Regions from separate parts of the Mesorhizobium newzealandense genome, predicted to be linked through region 1. Evidence: predicted binding sites of a transcription regulator. Region 1 holds the regulator's gene; each other region holds the start of a gene.
What was found. Region 1 encodes PhoB, which activates phosphate uptake and scavenging genes when phosphate is short. Its sites were predicted from a motif close to TGTCATNNANCTGTCAT; they were not measured.

Region 1 (4,061 bases):
ATCCTGCTCGACGAGCCGGCCTCGGCGCTTGACCCGCTGTCGACCGCCAAGATCGAAGAGCTGATCGACGAGTTGCAAGCCGACTACACGATCGTCATCGTCACCCACAATATGCAGCAGGCGGCGCGCGTGTCGAAGCAGACTGCCTTCATGTATCTGGGCGAACTGGTCGAGTTCGACCGCACCGAGAAGATCTTCACGTCGCCCCGCGAGAAGCGCACGCAGGACTACATCACCGGCCGCTTCGGCTGAGCTCAGGCATACGAGGGACAGGATCATGGGCGAACACACAGTCGCTTCTTTCGACGAGGATCTCGGACAGATCAGCAGGCTCATCAGTGACATGGGCGATCTCGCCGGCTCGATGGTCGGTGGTGCCACCAAGGCGCTGCTGAATTCCGACAACGCGCTGGCACAGCGCGTTGTTTCAGACGACGCGATCATGGACGCGCGCCAGCGCGAGCTCGATGACCGCGCCATCACGCTGATCGCCAAGCGGCAGCCGATGGCCGACGATCTGCGCCATGTCGTCGGTTCGATCCGCATGGCCGGCGATCTCGAACGCATCGGCGACCTTGCCAAGAACATCGCAAAGCGCGTCGGCACCGTCGGCCTCAGCGTCACACCGCGCGACCTGTCGCACTCCATCGATGGAATGGCGCAGCTGGTGCTGATCCAGGTGCAGGGCGTCATCGAGGAGTATGCGGCGCGCGACGCCGCGGCGCTGGCGAAACTGCGCGCCGACGACGAGCGCATCGACGTCAAATACACCTCCGTGTTCCGCGAACTGCTGACCTACATGATGGAAGACCCGCGCAACATCACCGCCTGCACGCATCTTCTGTTCTGCGCCAAGAACCTCGAGCGGATCGGCGATCACGTCACCAACATCGCCGAGAATGCGTATTATGTTTTGACCGGTACGCAGTTGCCCGCCAATCGTCCGAAGCAGGACGAGACGGCAATGTCCGCGCCGGCGGCATGACGACAGGGGTGACCAGTCGATGATCGCGCCACGCATCATGGTGGTGGAGGACGAGGAGCCGCTAGGCGTGCTGCTCCGCTACAATCTGGAGTCCGAGGGTTACCAGGTCGAGGTGGTGACGCGCGGTGATGAGGCCGAGATCCGGTTGCAGGAGAACGTCCCCGACCTTCTGGTGCTCGACTGGATGGTGCCGGCGGTTTCCGGCATCGAACTCTGCCGCCGGCTAAGGATGCGTCCCGAGACCGAGCGGCTGCCGATCATCATGCTGACCGCGCGCGGCGAGGAAAGCGATCGTGTGCGCGGCCTTTCGACCGGCGCCGACGATTATCTGGTCAAGCCGTTCTCGACACCGGAGTTCATGGCCAGGGTCAAGGCGCTGCTGCGCCGCGCCAAGCCGGAAGTGCTGTCCAGTGTGCTCAAGGTCGGCGACATCGTGCTCGATCGTGAATCGCACCGGGTCTATCGCAAGAAGAGCGAGATCAGGCTCGGCCCGACCGAGTTTCGCCTGCTCGAGTTCATGATGCGCCATCCCGGCCGCGTGTTCTCGCGCAGCCAACTGCTCGACAATGTCTGGGGCGAGACGATCTACATCGACGAGCGCACGGTCGACGTGCATGTCGGCCGGTTGCGCAAGGCGGTCAACAATGGCCGCATGCCCGATGTCATCCGCACCATCCGCGGTGCCGGATACGCGATCAGGGAAGATTGACTCCCGTTTGATTCACGCCACGTTCTTGCCAACGAGGCCGGATCTTGTCTGCGCGCCAGGTGCGAAAATCTCCTGGTCGACGAAAGTCAGCGCGCGCATGGCGCAGCCTTCGCGGATCAATGGCAGTTCGTTCGGCTCGGTGTCGAAGGATATCGATTTCGAGTGCTGGCCGCCGGCGGTCTGGGCAATCGCCTCGCGCAATGCCGGCTCGATCAGGTCGAAGGCCGCGGCGCTGACACCGACCATGGCGACCGGCGCCGGATCGATCAGCGCGAACAGGCTGCCGAGACCGTAGCCGAGCGCTTCGCCGGCCTTGCGGTAGGCCTCGCGCTCGGGTCCATCCCTTTCGCGAGCCGCAGTTGCCAGAGCGCGCATGTCAGCGTCACTGACATCGGCGACGGGTTCTGCGTCCTCACTCATCTGCCTTGCGTTGCGCCAGATGGCGTAGTTGCCGGCATAGGCCTCGACGCAGCCGCGCCGTCCGCAGCGGCACAGCGCGCCGTTCGGCCGATGGATCATATGGCCGAACTCGCCGCCCGAGGAATGGGTGCCGGTGAACAGTTCGCCCTTCAGCACCAGGCCCATGCCGATGCCGTGCGACAAAAGGATGGCGATGAAGTCGTCGCGGTAGCGCTGGGGATCGCGCCAGCGCAGCGCCACCGCCATCATGTTGCAGTCGTTCTCCATGGTGGCGGGGATGCCGAACTCGTCCTCGAGTATGTCGGCGAAGGCGATATCTGTGTGCGGCGTGATCGGCGACCACAACATGGCGCGGGCACGCGTGTCGGTGATGCCCTGGATCGCCAGCGCGATGCGGGCGACATTGCGGACGTCGAGATCGGGGTCTTCGAGGCGGCGCCGCACGATGGCGACGCATTCGCCGACCAGCGCGTCGCGCGACATCGTCAGCGTATCGAGCCGGCGCTGTTCCTCGGCGATCACCTGGCCGGCATAGTCGATGACGGCGACGGAGAGGAAGTTCAGCGACAGCACTACGGTCATCACCGCCGCCGCTTCCGGATTGAGGCTGAGGCCGACCTGCGGTCTGCCGCGTTTGAGCGAGCCGGCCTCGCTCGGCTTGCTCTCGGCCAGGATGCCTTCGCCGATCAGGTCGGAGGAGATCGCCGATATGGTCGAGTGGCTGAGGCCAGTGGTCGCGGCGATCTCGGTGCGTGACGGCTGTCCGGCGCGACGCACGGCCGCAATCACCATCGCCCGGTTGCGACGGCGCAGATCGTCGTGGCGGATTCCGACCGACATGTTTTTTCACATCCTCCCGGTCGCTGCAGCCTTTCGTGCCCCCCGAAGGCTGTCAGCGAAGCCTGAAGCGCGACGCACCTCAGGCGTTGTTTCCGCTCACGTCGCCCAAACCGCTGCGCACTTTTGGGCGACATGCGCTGACCAAATTCTGGCAGAAGCCTGCCATCCTGTCATTATTTATTCCGGGGCTCGAAAAAAATTCAGAGAGACATCAAAATCCATCAGAATCGATGTTGACAGCGTTCGGCCGTTGGACCAGTATTTTTTCGAGGCTCGAAAAAATAGAGCTTCTGTGCCGGCCTACGGGTCAGTTTGGTCGCGCCATACGCGGCGCAGGGAGGATAATATGAAAAGATTCACAGCCGCCATCCTGGCGGGTGTCGCCATGTCGCTGACGCTCGTGTCGGTCGCGCAGGCGAAGGACAAGGTCATCGGCGTTTCGTGGTCCAACTTCCAGGAAGAGCGCTGGAAGACCGACGAGGCCGCCATGAAGACGGCGATCGAGGCCGCCGGCGACAAGTACATCTCCGCAGACGCGCAGTCCAATCCCGGCAAGCAGCTGACCGATGTCGAGAGCCTGATCTCGCAGGGCGCCAACTCGCTGATCATCCTGGCGCAGGATGCCTCGGCCATCGGCCCGGCGGTGCAGAAGGCGCTGGACGAAGGCATTCCGGTCGTCGGCTATGACCGGCTGATCGAGAACAAGGACGTCTTCTACCTGACCTTCGACAACAAGGAGGTCGGCCGCATGCAGGCCCGCGAAGTGTTCAAGGTCAAGCCGGAAGGCAACTACGTCTTCATCAAGGGCTCGGGTGCCGATCCGAATGCCGACTTCCTGTTCTCGGGCTCGATGGAAGTGCTCAAGGAGGCCATCGACAGCGGCAAGATCAAGAATGTCGGTGAGGCCTATACGGACGGTTGGCTGCCCGCCAACGCCCAGAAGAACATGGAGCAGTTCCTCACCGCCAACGACAACAAGGTCGACGCGGTGGTCGCGGCCAATGACGGCACCGCCGGCGGCGTCGTCGCGGCGCTGACGGCGCAAGGCCTGGCCGGCACCGTGCCAGTCTCTGGCCAGGACGGCGACCACGCCGCGCTGAACCGCAT
Region 2 (4,061 bases), on a different contig from region 1:
ACGGCGTACGGGCGATCGAGGAACCGGACCTTGTTGACTTGTTGGCGCAGAAGCAGATTCCCCTGGGCGTCTGCCCGATCTCCAACGTGGCGCTCGGCGTGTATCCGTCGCTTACCGAACATCCGCTCGACGCCCTGCGCAAGGCCGGTGTCGCCGTCTCGATCAACACCGATGATCCGGCGCTGCTCGACACCACTCTCGAAGCATCTTATGCCGCTTGCGCCGAGGCCTTCGCCTGGGAAGACGACACCATCCGCCAGCTCGCCGCGACATCGGTGCACGCCAGCTACGCTGACCCTGCGTTGAAGGCGCAGATCATGGCCGATCTGGAGGCCTGGCGAGCCTAGAGCGGTTCATCGTTTCACCGGTTCTTCCCAGAAATCCCGCCGTGGCCGCCACCGCGCCGCCCGGCAGATCCTTCTAGCCCGGCGGGCGCGGTTTAGTTCGCGGGCACCGCCTCTGCCTGCTGATCCGCGTCGGTCAAGGTCTGCAGGAAGGCGACGATGTCGTCGATCTCGGGATCGGTCAGCGCCGGCCTGTCGCCGGGCTTCTTGCCGAAGGGCGGATCCTGGTTGAGGTTGGCCCAGTAAGCCTTTGGCAAATCGTCGTTTTGCCGGATCGTGCCGTCGGCGTTCTTGGGATACCAGTGGCCGGGATCGCTGTCGCGGCTGGCATAGAAGGCGACCGCGTCGCGCAGCGTGTGGAAATAGCCATTGTGGAAGAAGCTTTTTCGCAGCGCGACGTTGCGCAGCGTCGGCGTCTTGAACAGGCCGCAATATTCCGCCCGGCCGTGGAAATCGGTGCGCAGCGGCCCGCACAGGCCGAGATCGAAATAGGTGGGGTCGGCATTGGCCGGGATGGCCGGATTGCGCGGCACGGCGACGGCGATCAGGCCGAAATCGGTGAACTGCGGCGGCTCGCCGTCATTGGCGGGTTCGCTCAGATGGCAGGAGGCGCAATTGCCCTTGGTCTCGCCCTCGAACAGCGCGCGGCCGCGCAATTCCTGTGCCGACAGCGCAGCCTTGCCGGCGAGGAAGGCATCGTAGCGGCTGGAGTAGGGATAGAAGTCGGGCGCATTCTGCTCGAAGGTGCCAAGCGCCTCGGCGGCGGCGTCGAAGGCATCGTCCGGGTGGTCGAACACGGTGTCGCCGAAGGCGGCCTTGAAATCATCGGCGTATGCCGACTTGCGCAATCCGGCGGTGACGGCGGCGGCATCCTTGTTGGCCATCTCGAACGGCGACAGCATCGGGATCCTGGCCTGGTCGCGGCCGCAGTCGGCGCGGCCGTCCCAGGTCAAGCCGCCGGTCGGGCCGTTGTCGACGCTCTCGTCGCCTTCATCCTCGGAATCGTAGAAATGCTCGGTGAAGGCGGGCACCGCCTGCAGGTAACGCAGCGACGGCACGGCGCGCAGTCCGGGCTGGTCGAGATGCGGCCCGCCCATCTCGACCGGTGCCGCCGAGGCAGGGCCGAAGGCATGGTGCGGATCATGGCAGGACGAGCAGGCCTGCTTGCCGGAGGCCGACAGCGACGTGTCGAAGAACATCTTGCGGCCAAGCGCCGTCAGCGCCTGCGCCCGCGCGAAGGCATCCGCCCGCGACATCGCCCCGGGATGGACGCTGCCGGTTCCGGCGCTGACCATGCTTGCGGAAAGGATCGCGGCGATGCCGAGCATCGACGCGGCGATGGCGCGTTTCTTCCATTGTCCCGCTGTCATGTCGTCCGGTCCGTTTTTCCGCCCCGGAATTAAGACCGTACTGCTGCGGATTGATGACCGGCTCACCCGCTCACGCAACCGTGTTCGCAGGACAAGAAAATGTCACAAAGGTGACAAGGCGTCGACCTAGCGTTTGCCCATGGCTCGTCGCTCCCGGCCATTCATTGCCCTCTAGCCACCACCCCAGCCATGAGGAATTCCCATGACGCGGCCTTTCACCTCGCTTTGCCTGGCCGGCACCGTGCTGACCTCGATTCCGTTTACGGCCAACGCCGCCCCGCCCGGCTACGACAAGATCGACACCGTCGTCGTCATCTATGCCGAGAACCGCAGCTTCGATAATCTCTATGGCGGCTTCCCCGGCGCCAATGGGCTGGCCAACCTCTCGGCCGGCCAGGTGCGCCAGCTCGACCGCGACGGCAAGCCGCTGACTGAACTGCCGCCGGCCTGGGGCGGCCTGACCGCCAAGGGCGTGACGCCGCCGATGACCGAGGCGCAGTCGGCGCATCTCAGCAACGCCAGCTTCGCCATCGACGACGCCGGCGGCTTCAACGAGAAGACCTCCGTCGTCACGCGCGACCTCTGGCACCGCTTCTACCAGGAGCAGATGCAGATCGATGGCGGGAAGAACGACAAGTTCGCCGCCTGGGCCGATTCCGGCGCCCTGGTGATGGGCCATTATGACGGCTCCAGCCTGCCTATGTGGGCGGTGGCGAAGAAGTACGTGCTGGCCGACAATTTCTTCCAGGGCGCCTTCGGTGGCTCCTTCCTCAACCATATCATGCTGGCCTGCGCCTGCGTGCCGGTCTATCCCCACGCCGACACCAGCCCGATCAAGGGCCAGATTGCCGTCGTCGAGGCCGACGGCACGACGCTGAAGGTCGCCGACAATTCGCCGGCCTCGGCGCTCGGCGGCGTGCCGAAATTCGTCAATGACGGCGCCATCACGCCCGACTTCTATGCCGTCAACACCATGCAGCCGCCTTACCAGCCGAGCGCCAACAAGCCGGCCGAAGGCGGCGACACGGCACTGGCCGACCCGACGCAGCCGACCACGCTGCCGCCGCAGCACGACATCACCATCGGCGACCTGTTGTCGCTGAAGGGCGTCAGTTGGGCCTGGTATTCCGGCGCCTGGCAGGCCACGCTCGACGGCAAGAACGCGACGCCGGTGCCGAACTTCCAGTTCCACCACCAGCCGTTCAACTATTTCGCCGCCTACGCGCCTGGCACTGCCGCGCGGGCCGAGCACCTGAGGGATGGCGGCCTGGACGGCGCCGAATTCATCAAGGTGATCGACGACGGCAAACTGCCGGCGGTGAGTTTCTACAAGCCGCAAGGCAATCTCAACGAGCATAGCGGCTATGCCGATGTGACGAGCGGCGACCAGCATCTCGCCGACATCGTCGCGCATCTGGAGAAAAGCCCGCAATGGAGCCACATGCTGGTGGTCGTCACCTATGACGAGAATGGCGGCTTCTGGGACCATGTCGCGCCGCCGAAGGCCGACCGCTGGGGACCGGGCAACCGCATCCCGGCCTTCATCATCTCGCCCTATGCGAAGATGGGCACGGTCGACCACACGCAATACGACACGACGTCGATCCTGCGCTTCATCACCGCGCGCTACGATTTGCCGGTGCTGTCCGGGATCGCTGCCCGCGACAAGGCGCTGCGCAACAACGACCAGCCGCCGATGGGCGACCTGAGTGCTGCGCTTGATCTGAGCCGGTAGAGCGGTTGATTGAACCTCAGTGCGGCGACACCCCTCTGGTCTAGCCGCCTGACCGTCTGATCAGGTCGCGGCCGATCGGCTTCGGTGTCTCGCTGCGCAACACCAGCGCCGTCGTGACCGCGCCGTGACGGGCCACGGCGTCGACGATGGTTTCGAGCTGCGCCGGCGAGGGGACGACCACTTTCAGGATGAAGCAATCCTCGCCGGTCAGTCGGTGCACCTCGGTGATCTGCGGCATCTCGGCGAATTGCTTCAGGCAGGGGCGGATGTGCTCATGCGTGGTGCGCACCCGGATGATCGCCATCATGCCGAGGCCAAGTGCGGCCGGATCAATCACAGCGGTGTAGCCGGCAATGACGCCGCGCTCCTCCAGCCGTTTCACCCGCTCGGAGGTCGCCGGCTGCGACAGGCCGACCCGGCGGCCAAGCTCGGACATGCCGATGCGGCCGTTCTCCTGCATGGCTTCGACAATGGCGATATCGGTCGGATCGAGCGGCGCGCGCTCATCGATGTTTTTCATGGCCACCTTGAATCCATCGGAAGTCTAGCGACTTTTCCGATGGTTTCCCATTTTCCGCCGCGAAGCAAGACGCCACCATGCCGCTTCGATAG
Region 3 (4,061 bases), on a different contig from region 1:
CAGTCTTCGCCGCCGTCGCCCGGATGCTGGACGGCGACGAAGGCGGTCTGGTCGTCGGGCGCAAACAGCGGGCCGCACATTTCGGCACCGATCGGCACGCGGAAGAACAGTTTTGAGGTCGCCCGTGCCGACCCTTCGGTGTCGACCGCCCACAGGCCGTCGGTGCGGCCGGTGGCTTTCGGGCCCTGGCCGTCGGTGGCGACCCACAGGCGTCCGGCCGAATCGACCGCGCAATTGTCGGGCATGCCGAACCAGCCATTGGCCGTCGTTGCGGTCGAGAAGGTGGCGCCGACATCGGCAACCGCCGGATCGCCGCATTTCAAAAGCACTTCCCACTTGCCTCGGGTGGCGGCGAAATCGCCGCCACCCTCGGCGATCTCGATGATGTGGCCGAAGGTGTTCTCGGCGCGCGGGTTGGCGGCGTCGATCTGGTCTGCCTTGCGCTTCGAATTGTTGGTCAGCATGACATAGACCTTGCCGTTGACGCCGTTGGGCTGGATGTCCTCGGGGCGGTCCATCTTGGTGGCGCCGAGCAGGTCGGCGGCGCGCCGAGTCTCGATCAGCACGTCGGCTTGGCTGGCGAAGCCGTTCTCGGGGGTCAGCGGGCCCTGGCCGAAGACGATCGGCAGCCATTCGACGGAGCCATCCTCGGCGAACTTGGCGACATGCAGCGTGCCGTCGTCGAGCAGATCCTTGTTGGCGGCGCGGTCGTTCGGATTGAAGGCCGCCTTGGTGACGAACTTGTAGGCATAGTCGAAGCGCTCGTCGTCGCCGAGATAGAAGACGACGCGGCCATCTTTGGCGACGATCGATTCTGCGCCCTCATGCTTGAAGCGGCCCATGGCGGTGCGCTTCCTCGGCGTCGAGGTCGGATCGTTGACGTCGACCTCGACGATCCAGCCGAAACGATTGGCCTCGTTCGGCTCCTTGGACAGGTCGAAACGGTCATGGTGTGCCGCCCATTCATAGGCGCCTTCGGGAATGCCGAGGCGCTTGTAGTTGGCAGCTTCCTTGTGGCCCTCGGGCAATTCGCCGGAGAAATAGCCGTGGATGTTCTCCTCGGCCATCACATAGGTGCCCCAGGGGGTGACGCCGCCGGCACAGTTGTTGAAGGTGCCGAACACCTTGGTGCCGGACGGATCGGCGTTGGTCTTGACGCGGTCATGGCCGGCAACCGGGCCGGACAGCGCCATTTCGGTGTTGGAGGTGATGCGGCGGTTGAGCTTGCCGTCGCGCACCACCTGCCATTTGCCGCCGTCCTTGCGGATCTCGACGATGGTACCGCCATGCGCGGCCATCTCGACATCGACCTGCTCCTTGCTCAGCGGTGCGACGTCGGCCGATTTCTTGCCGTCCTTCTCGACGATCTTCACGATGCCCGGGAACATCAGATGCGGGGTGGTGTATTCGTGGTTGACGACCAGCAGGCCGTGTTCGGCCGAGCCGTCGATTGCGATGTAGCCGACATAGTCGTTGTTGTAGCCGAACTGTCTGGACTGCGCCTGCGCCGACTGTTTGGTCGGGTCGAACTCCGGCGAATCGGCAAACAGCGGATCGCCCCAGCGCAGCAGCACATCGGCATCGTAGCCCGGCGCGACATGATGCTTGTCGTCGATGCCGGCCTCCAACTCGTCGAACGCGAAGGCCGAGCCTTCGGCGGCGCGGGCCTGGTCGGCGCTGACCAGCGCCAGTGGGCTGACGGTGGCGGCAATGGCCGAGACGGCCAGCGAGCCCTTGAGGAAACCACGGCGCGAGAACCGTGCGGCGATGATCTCGCCCATGGTGCGGTTGTCGGAGGGATTGGTGGCCGGGCCGTCATTTTCCTCAAGCAGGCTGGTGCGGAATTTGGCGTCGGGGGAGCGGTGTTCGGTCATCTGGCTTGCCTCTGGCTTTAGGGTGGCTGGAGCGGGTTGCCTGTTCAACCCCCTTATAGTCGCCTGATCACATTTTCGTGACATCGAGACCGTTCAGCCGCAACAGGCATTGCGCGCCGTTGGCCAAGCATTCTGGGAGCAGCACGCAGCGCTGGGACAAAGGTCCCTTGTCAGGCCCGGCAAAGGTCCCTTGGCGGCATCGCATCGGTCGTGGGCCGATTACGCGAGGCCGCGCTGTCGGCCATGGTCGGCCACTTGCGAACGCCGGCCCTGAAATTCGCCTGCTTGAAATCCGCCGGCCCGATTGAAGAAGAGACCAGGATGCGCAGATCGATCACGATCCGTTATTGCTGGCTGGCACTGAGGGCGACGTCGGCATTGGCGCTCGCCATCGCCCCCTGTCAACTCGCTTTCCACGGCGCGGCTCCCGGCATCCTAGCGGCAAGCGCGCATGCCAAGGATGGCGGACATGGTGGCGGCAGCGGCAGCGGCGGGAGTGGCAACAGCAACAGCGGAAACGACGGCGATGTCGGCAACTCCAAAGGCCACGACGATGATGGGGATCATGTCAATGCGGCGACCGGCGACAGGGTCGAAGTGAAAGGCAACAAGATCGAAGTCGAACATCCCGACGGTATCACGGAGGAGATCGAGAACGGTCGCTTCGAGATGAAGGATGCACTCGGCCGCACGATTGTCGAACGTCCGGCGACGGCGGACGACATCAGTCGTCTCCAAGCTTTGTGAAGGTCCTACAAGTCACCTCCGCCGCCCCCGGCGGAGGTGACTTGATGTTCGGCATCTGCCGCCGCCAGGCGTCAGGAAAGCCAGCTTCCCGTCGGCGATGGCGGTCGCCGCCGTTCATAAGAGGTATTTATTATCACACTCTTGGGACTTTAGTCCAATCTTGTGCTTGCAAAGGTCCTGGGTAACAAGCGCAACGGTCGGACGCGGCTTTCGGGGATCACTTCTTTCGGCGATGCTGGTGCAACTGCAACGTCGACGGTGGGCGCGCCAGCTCAATCGACGGAGATCAGGATGCACAGATCGATCACGCCCCGTTGTTGCCGGCTGGCACTCAGATCCGCAGCCGCGCTGGCGTTGATCATCGCTCCCTATCAAATTGCCTTCCACGGCTACGCTCCCGGGATCTACGCCGCTAGTGCACAGGCCGGCAAGGGCGGCGGTGGCGGCGGCGGAAACGGCGGCGGAAACGGCAATGGTGGCAACAGCGGCGGCAACAGCAGCGGTGGCAACGGCAAGGGGGCCAGCAAGGGGCAGAACGACAACGGCCATCATGTCAACGCCGAGACCGGTGACGAGGTTGACGTGGACGGCAACAAGATCACGGTCCAGCATCCCGACGGCATAACGGAAACGATCGAGAACGGCCGTTTCAGGATGGAGGATGCGCTGGGGCGTACGATCATCGATCGCCAGGTCACGCCGGCGGATGTCAGCCGCCTCAAGGCCTTGTGAAGTCGGCCAACAGGCAACGGCCGGCTTCACACGTCACCTCCGCCGCCCCCGGCGGAGGTGACCTCGTTTTTGCCCGGCGTCACCCGGTTTTCCAGCAGTGCGATGACGGAAGCCTCTACGAATGGTTCCGGTCTCGGTCGCGCGCCTCACGCATCATCAAGGCGGCTTCGGTGCGGTTTCGCACGTTGAGTTTCGAGAGCACGCCGGTCATGTGATGCTTCACGGTCTTCTCTTGCAACTCCAGCCGCAAGGCCACTTCCTTGTTGCTTAGCCCCTCCGCCACCAGCCGCAGAATTTCCGCCTGACGCTCGGTGAGTTGCCGCAGCCGGTCCTCTATGCCGTTGGTCGGCTGCAGGGACTGGAGATCCGAAAGCAGGCGGGCCGACAGCGTCGGCGAAAGATAGCTTTCGCCGGCCGCCACGTTATGCAGAATGTCGGCCAGCGCGCGCGACCCGATACCTTTGAGGACATAGCCACGCACCCCTGCGTTCAGGGCCCTGGTCACATCGGCATTGGCCTCCGAAACGGTCAGCATGACGATCTTCTGGGCTGGATGGCCGTCGAGGATGGTCGCAACCGCGGCCAGACCGCCGCCCGGCATGGAGATATCGAGCAGCAATATGTCGGGCCGTATCGTCGAGACGATGCGTTCGGCATCCTGCGCAGTGGCGCCCTCGCCAACCATCTCGAAGCCTCCGATTTCCGCCA
Region 4 (4,061 bases), on a different contig from region 1:
GTCGCAGGTTCCTGCCGCAAAACCGTGGAACACTTTTGCGGAACCTGCTTGGTACAAACCTCTTAATCAAGCCGGCAATTGACGCAAGCGTGGCGCGGGTTTAAAGGGTCGTTATCCCGTGGTGATTTGGCCGGTCGGCTTGCAGCCACGTTAAACAAGTCGCTAAAGGACCGTCGGGCCGCAAGGCCGTATGGACCGGTTGCGACTTTCGCGGCCGGTTTTTTTGTGTCTGGAACAAAAGCGATGAGCACCAAGAAGCGCAACTGGAAGCCTCAAACAGCACTCGTGCATAGCGGAACCCTGCGTTCCGGTTTCGGCGAAACCTCCGAGGCGATGTACCTGACCCAGGGCTATGTCTACGAAACGGCACAGGCTGCCGAAGCCCGCTTCAAGGGCGAGGAGCCGGGCTTCATCTACTCGCGCTATGCCAATCCGACCGTCGACATGTTCGAAAAGCGCATGTGCGCGCTCGAAGGCGCGGAAGACGCGCGCGCCACGGCGTCCGGCATGGCGGCGGTTACGGCAGCCCTTCTGTGCAGCGCCAAGGCCGGCGACCATATCGTGGCGGCGCGGGCGCTGTTCGGCTCCTGCCGCTGGGTGGTCGAGACGCTGGCACCGAGATACGGCATCGAGGCGACGCTGGTCGACGGAACCGACATCGCCAACTGGGAAAAGGCGGTCAAGCCGAACACCAAGCTGTTCTTCCTGGAAAGCCCGACCAACCCGACGCTGGAAGTGGTCGACATCGCTGCCGTCGCTTCGCTTGCCAATTCGATCGGCGCGCGGCTGATCGTCGATAATGTCTTTGCCACGCCCTTGCAGCAGAAACCGCTGCAGCTCGGCGCGCACATCGTCGTCTATTCGGCGACCAAGCACATTGACGGCCAGGGCCGCTGTCTCGGCGGTGTCATCCTGTCGGACAAGAAATGGATCGACGAGAACCTGCACGACTATTTCCGCCACACCGGTCCGAGCCTGTCGCCGTTCAATGCCTGGACGCTGCTGAAGGGCCTGGAGACGCTGCCGCTGCGCGTGCGCCAGCAGACGGAAAGCGCCGGCAAGATCGCGGATTTCCTGGCCGAGCGGCCCGAGATCGCCCGCGTCATCTATCCCGGCCGCGCCGATCATCCCCAGGCGGCCATCGTCAAGAAGCAGATGTCGGGTGGCTCGACGCTGATCTGCCTGGACGTCAAGGGCGGCAAACAGGCGGCTTTCGCCTTGCAGAACGCCCTCGACATCGTGCTGATCTCCAACAATCTCGGCGACGCCAAGAGCCTGATCACCCATCCGGCAACGACGACGCACAAGAATCTGAGCGACGAGGCCCGCGCCGAACTCGGCATCGGGCCTGGCACGCTCAGGCTGTCGGTCGGCCTGGAGGATACCGACGATCTTCTGGAAGACATCGAACAGGCGCTGAAGGCCAAATAGGAGGCCTTTGGCTTTCAGGCACCGGACGGCGTCTCTTCCAGTTCGGCGGCCTTGGTGCCGATGGTCATCGCGTTGCCGCGCCAGTCGACGGCGCCGCCGAGCCAGCCGCGCGCCCACATCGCCGGCAGGATCACGTCGCGCACCATGATCGCCACGACCATGCGCGGCGACAGGTACCAGCCCTTTGACCAGGCCAGGACGCACTCCGGAAGGTAGAAGGCCGCCAGCACGGCAATGGCGGTTGCCCAGAGGCTGACGCCGGCGGCTGCCGCCGCAACCAGCGCAAGCACCAGCGGCACCACAGCGCCAGTCAGGATCTCGGGTGCGAAGAACAGCGGGAAGGTGACGCGGCGCAGCCGCGCCCAACGGGCCTGACGCGACCAGATCTCGCCGAACGTGCGCCGGCCGAGCGGCTGCTCGAAGGGCGCGGTGACGAGATTGACGCGCAGCCCAAGGCCATTGGCCAGCTTGGTCGCAGCGGCGTCCTCGGCGATCTCGGCGGCCAGCGCACGGATGCCGCCGCTGGCGTCGAGCATCGGCTTGTTCCACAACATGCTCTTGCCCTGGGCAAAGCCGAGGCCAAGCGCATCGCCGGCATATTGCCAGCGCGCCTGCAGCGTGTTGAGGAAGGCGCATTCGACTTCGGCCCAGAAGCCGGCCGGCCGCGAGCCGATCGGCGTCGAGCAGACAAGGCCGGTATCCGGCCGCCACGCCGCCATGAGGTGCTGAATATAGTCTCTCGGCATCAACACGTTGGAATCGGCCAAGACAACCCAATCGTGGCGCGCCGCCTCCCAGCCTTTGACGCAATTGTTGAGCTTCGGATTGGCGCTGATACGGTCGTCGCCGATCAACAGCCGGGCCGGCACCTTGGGGAAGCGGGCGATGGCGGCGTAGATCAGCCTGACCACCGGATCATCGGCATGGGCGACGCAGAAGATCAGCTCGTAGCGCGGCCAGTCGAGCGAGAAGGCACGCTCCAGCGTCTCCTGCGTGAACGGCTCGACGCCACGCGACGGCACGACGATCGACACCGGCCGCGACTTGCCGGCCGGCGGCGCGATGGTGCGGCGCCGCTTCAGACGCGAAGCGGCGAGCAGGATGCTGGCGAGATTTGAGAGAATGAGAGCGATCGAAAGCGAGGCGGTTATGAGCGTGAGTTCCATCGAGATCTGGTCACTCCAGAAAAGACGGCCCGCGTGATGGCCGTTTTCAACAGTTCGACAGAGCGCCGAGTCGCCCGCTTCGTGCACACCACCATTGTCATGTGTCACTTAAATGACATTCTTTGTCGGCACCTGCCTTTCAGGCCGGGCGCGACAAGACGCGCACGTTGACCTGCTCGCTCGGAGCGAGGACAGTTCGACCTGGATTGTTTTGGAGCCGCTTATGTACCGCGCCGTGACGCGCAACATCGAAGTGCAGGTCAGGCCGTTCTATCTGGAGGACCGCTCGGATCCGTCCGAGAACCGCTATGTCTGGGGCTATCAGATAACGATCGACAACCAGTCGGACGATTTCGTGCAGCTGTTGTCTCGCTATTGGCACATCACCGACGGCACCGGCCGGGTCGAGGAGGTGCGCGGACCGGGCGTCGTCGGCGATCAGCCCGAACTCAATCCCGGTGACAGCTATCAATACACGTCCGGTTGCCCGCTCTCGACACCGTCCGGCATCATGGTCGGGCACTACACCATGCGCAACAAGCGGGGCGAGACGTTCGACATCGCCATCCCCGCCTTTTCGCTTGATCTGCCGGGCACCCGGCGAACGGTGAATTAGTTCGCTCACCGGCCGCGAAGCAGCCGGTGATGCGTATTTTTCTCTACTGAGCCGCCGTAAATTCCGCCGGATCGAAGTCGTATTGCTTCGAGCAGAATTCGCAGGCGACGTGGATGCCGCCGTCCTCGGTGCTGTCCTTGATCTCCTGCGCCAAGAAGCCCTCGAGGATGCCGCGGATCTTGTCGCGCGAGCATGAGCACTGGTCGGCGACCGGAACGCCGCCGAAGACGCGCACGCCATGTTCGTGGAACAGCCTGTAGAGCAGCCGCTCGGCGCCGATCGTCGGGTCGATCAGTTCGGTCGGCTCGATGGTGCCGAGCAATGCCAGCAGCTCCTGCCAGGAATTGTCGGCCGGACCGTGGATTTCCTCGCGCGGATCGCCGTCACCACCCGGCAGGTCCGGAACCCGCATGCGCTCGGGCGACTGCGGCAGGAACTGCGCCAGGATGCCGCCGGCACGCCATTGCTCGCGGGCGCCGCCGACGCCAGGCGTCAGCAGCTTGGCCACCGAGAGCCTGAGATCGGTCGGGATCTGCTCCGACTGACGGAAATAGGTGCGTGCCGCATCCTCCAGCGTTTCGCCGTCGAGCTGGACGATGCCCTGATAGCGCTGCGTGTGAGCGCCCTGGTCGATGGTCAGCGCCAGCACGCCGCTGCCGAGCAGCGTCTGCTGGGACGTTTCGCCGGCCGCGACCAGCGCCTCCAGCCGGTCGGCATCGAAGCGCGCATAGGCGCGCAGTGCCGAGGGCGTGGAAAAATCCGCCACCAGCATGTCGACCGGCCCGTCGGTGCGGGTCTGCAAGATGAACTTGCCCTCGAATTTGAGCGAGGTGCCAAGCAGGACCGTC

Region 2: ACFSOZ_RS14780 (acid phosphatase) is a predicted target of PhoB. The motif match lies at 1,814-1,830, and genes of this name have one in related genera.
Region 3: ACFSOZ_RS04730 (PhoX family protein) is a predicted target of PhoB. The motif match lies at 1,941-1,957, and genes of this name have one in related genera.
Region 4: ACFSOZ_RS38340 (ceramide glucosyltransferase) is a predicted target of PhoB. The motif match lies at 2,699-2,715, and genes of this name have one in related genera.

What each region holds. Positions count from the first base shown of each region.
Region 1 is NZ_JBHUGZ010000029.1:11,838-15,898, forward strand. Features, by position in the region: gene pstB (phosphate ABC transporter ATP-binding protein PstB) at 1-252, shown strand, start outside; gene phoU (phosphate signaling complex protein PhoU) at 278-985, shown strand; gene phoB (phosphate regulon transcriptional regulator PhoB) at 1,005-1,694, shown strand; gene ACFSOZ_RS33355 (ROK family protein) at 1,707-2,954, opposite strand; gene xylF (D-xylose ABC transporter substrate-binding protein) at 3,301-4,061, shown strand, end outside.
Region 2 is NZ_JBHUGZ010000010.1:76,827-80,887, reverse strand. Features, by position in the region: gene add (adenosine deaminase) at 1-347, shown strand, start outside; gene ACFSOZ_RS14785 (cytochrome-c peroxidase) at 440-1,672, opposite strand; gene ACFSOZ_RS14780 (acid phosphatase) at 1,917-3,449, shown strand; gene ACFSOZ_RS14775 (Lrp/AsnC family transcriptional regulator) at 3,490-3,969, opposite strand.
Region 3 is NZ_JBHUGZ010000002.1:117,634-121,694, reverse strand. Features, by position in the region: gene ACFSOZ_RS04730 (PhoX family protein) at 1-1,874, opposite strand, end outside; gene ACFSOZ_RS04725 (hypothetical protein) at 2,045-2,212, opposite strand; gene ACFSOZ_RS04720 (hypothetical protein) at 2,253-2,621, shown strand; gene ACFSOZ_RS04715 (hypothetical protein) at 2,976-3,353, shown strand; gene ACFSOZ_RS04710 (response regulator) at 3,469-4,061, opposite strand, start outside.
Region 4 is NZ_JBHUGZ010000032.1:116,348-120,408, reverse strand. Features, by position in the region: SAM riboswitch at 109-186, shown strand; gene ACFSOZ_RS38345 (O-succinylhomoserine sulfhydrylase) at 244-1,431, shown strand; gene ACFSOZ_RS38340 (ceramide glucosyltransferase) at 1,446-2,597, opposite strand; gene apaG (Co2+/Mg2+ efflux protein ApaG) at 2,821-3,213, shown strand; gene ACFSOZ_RS38330 (Hsp33 family molecular chaperone) at 3,257-4,061, opposite strand, start outside.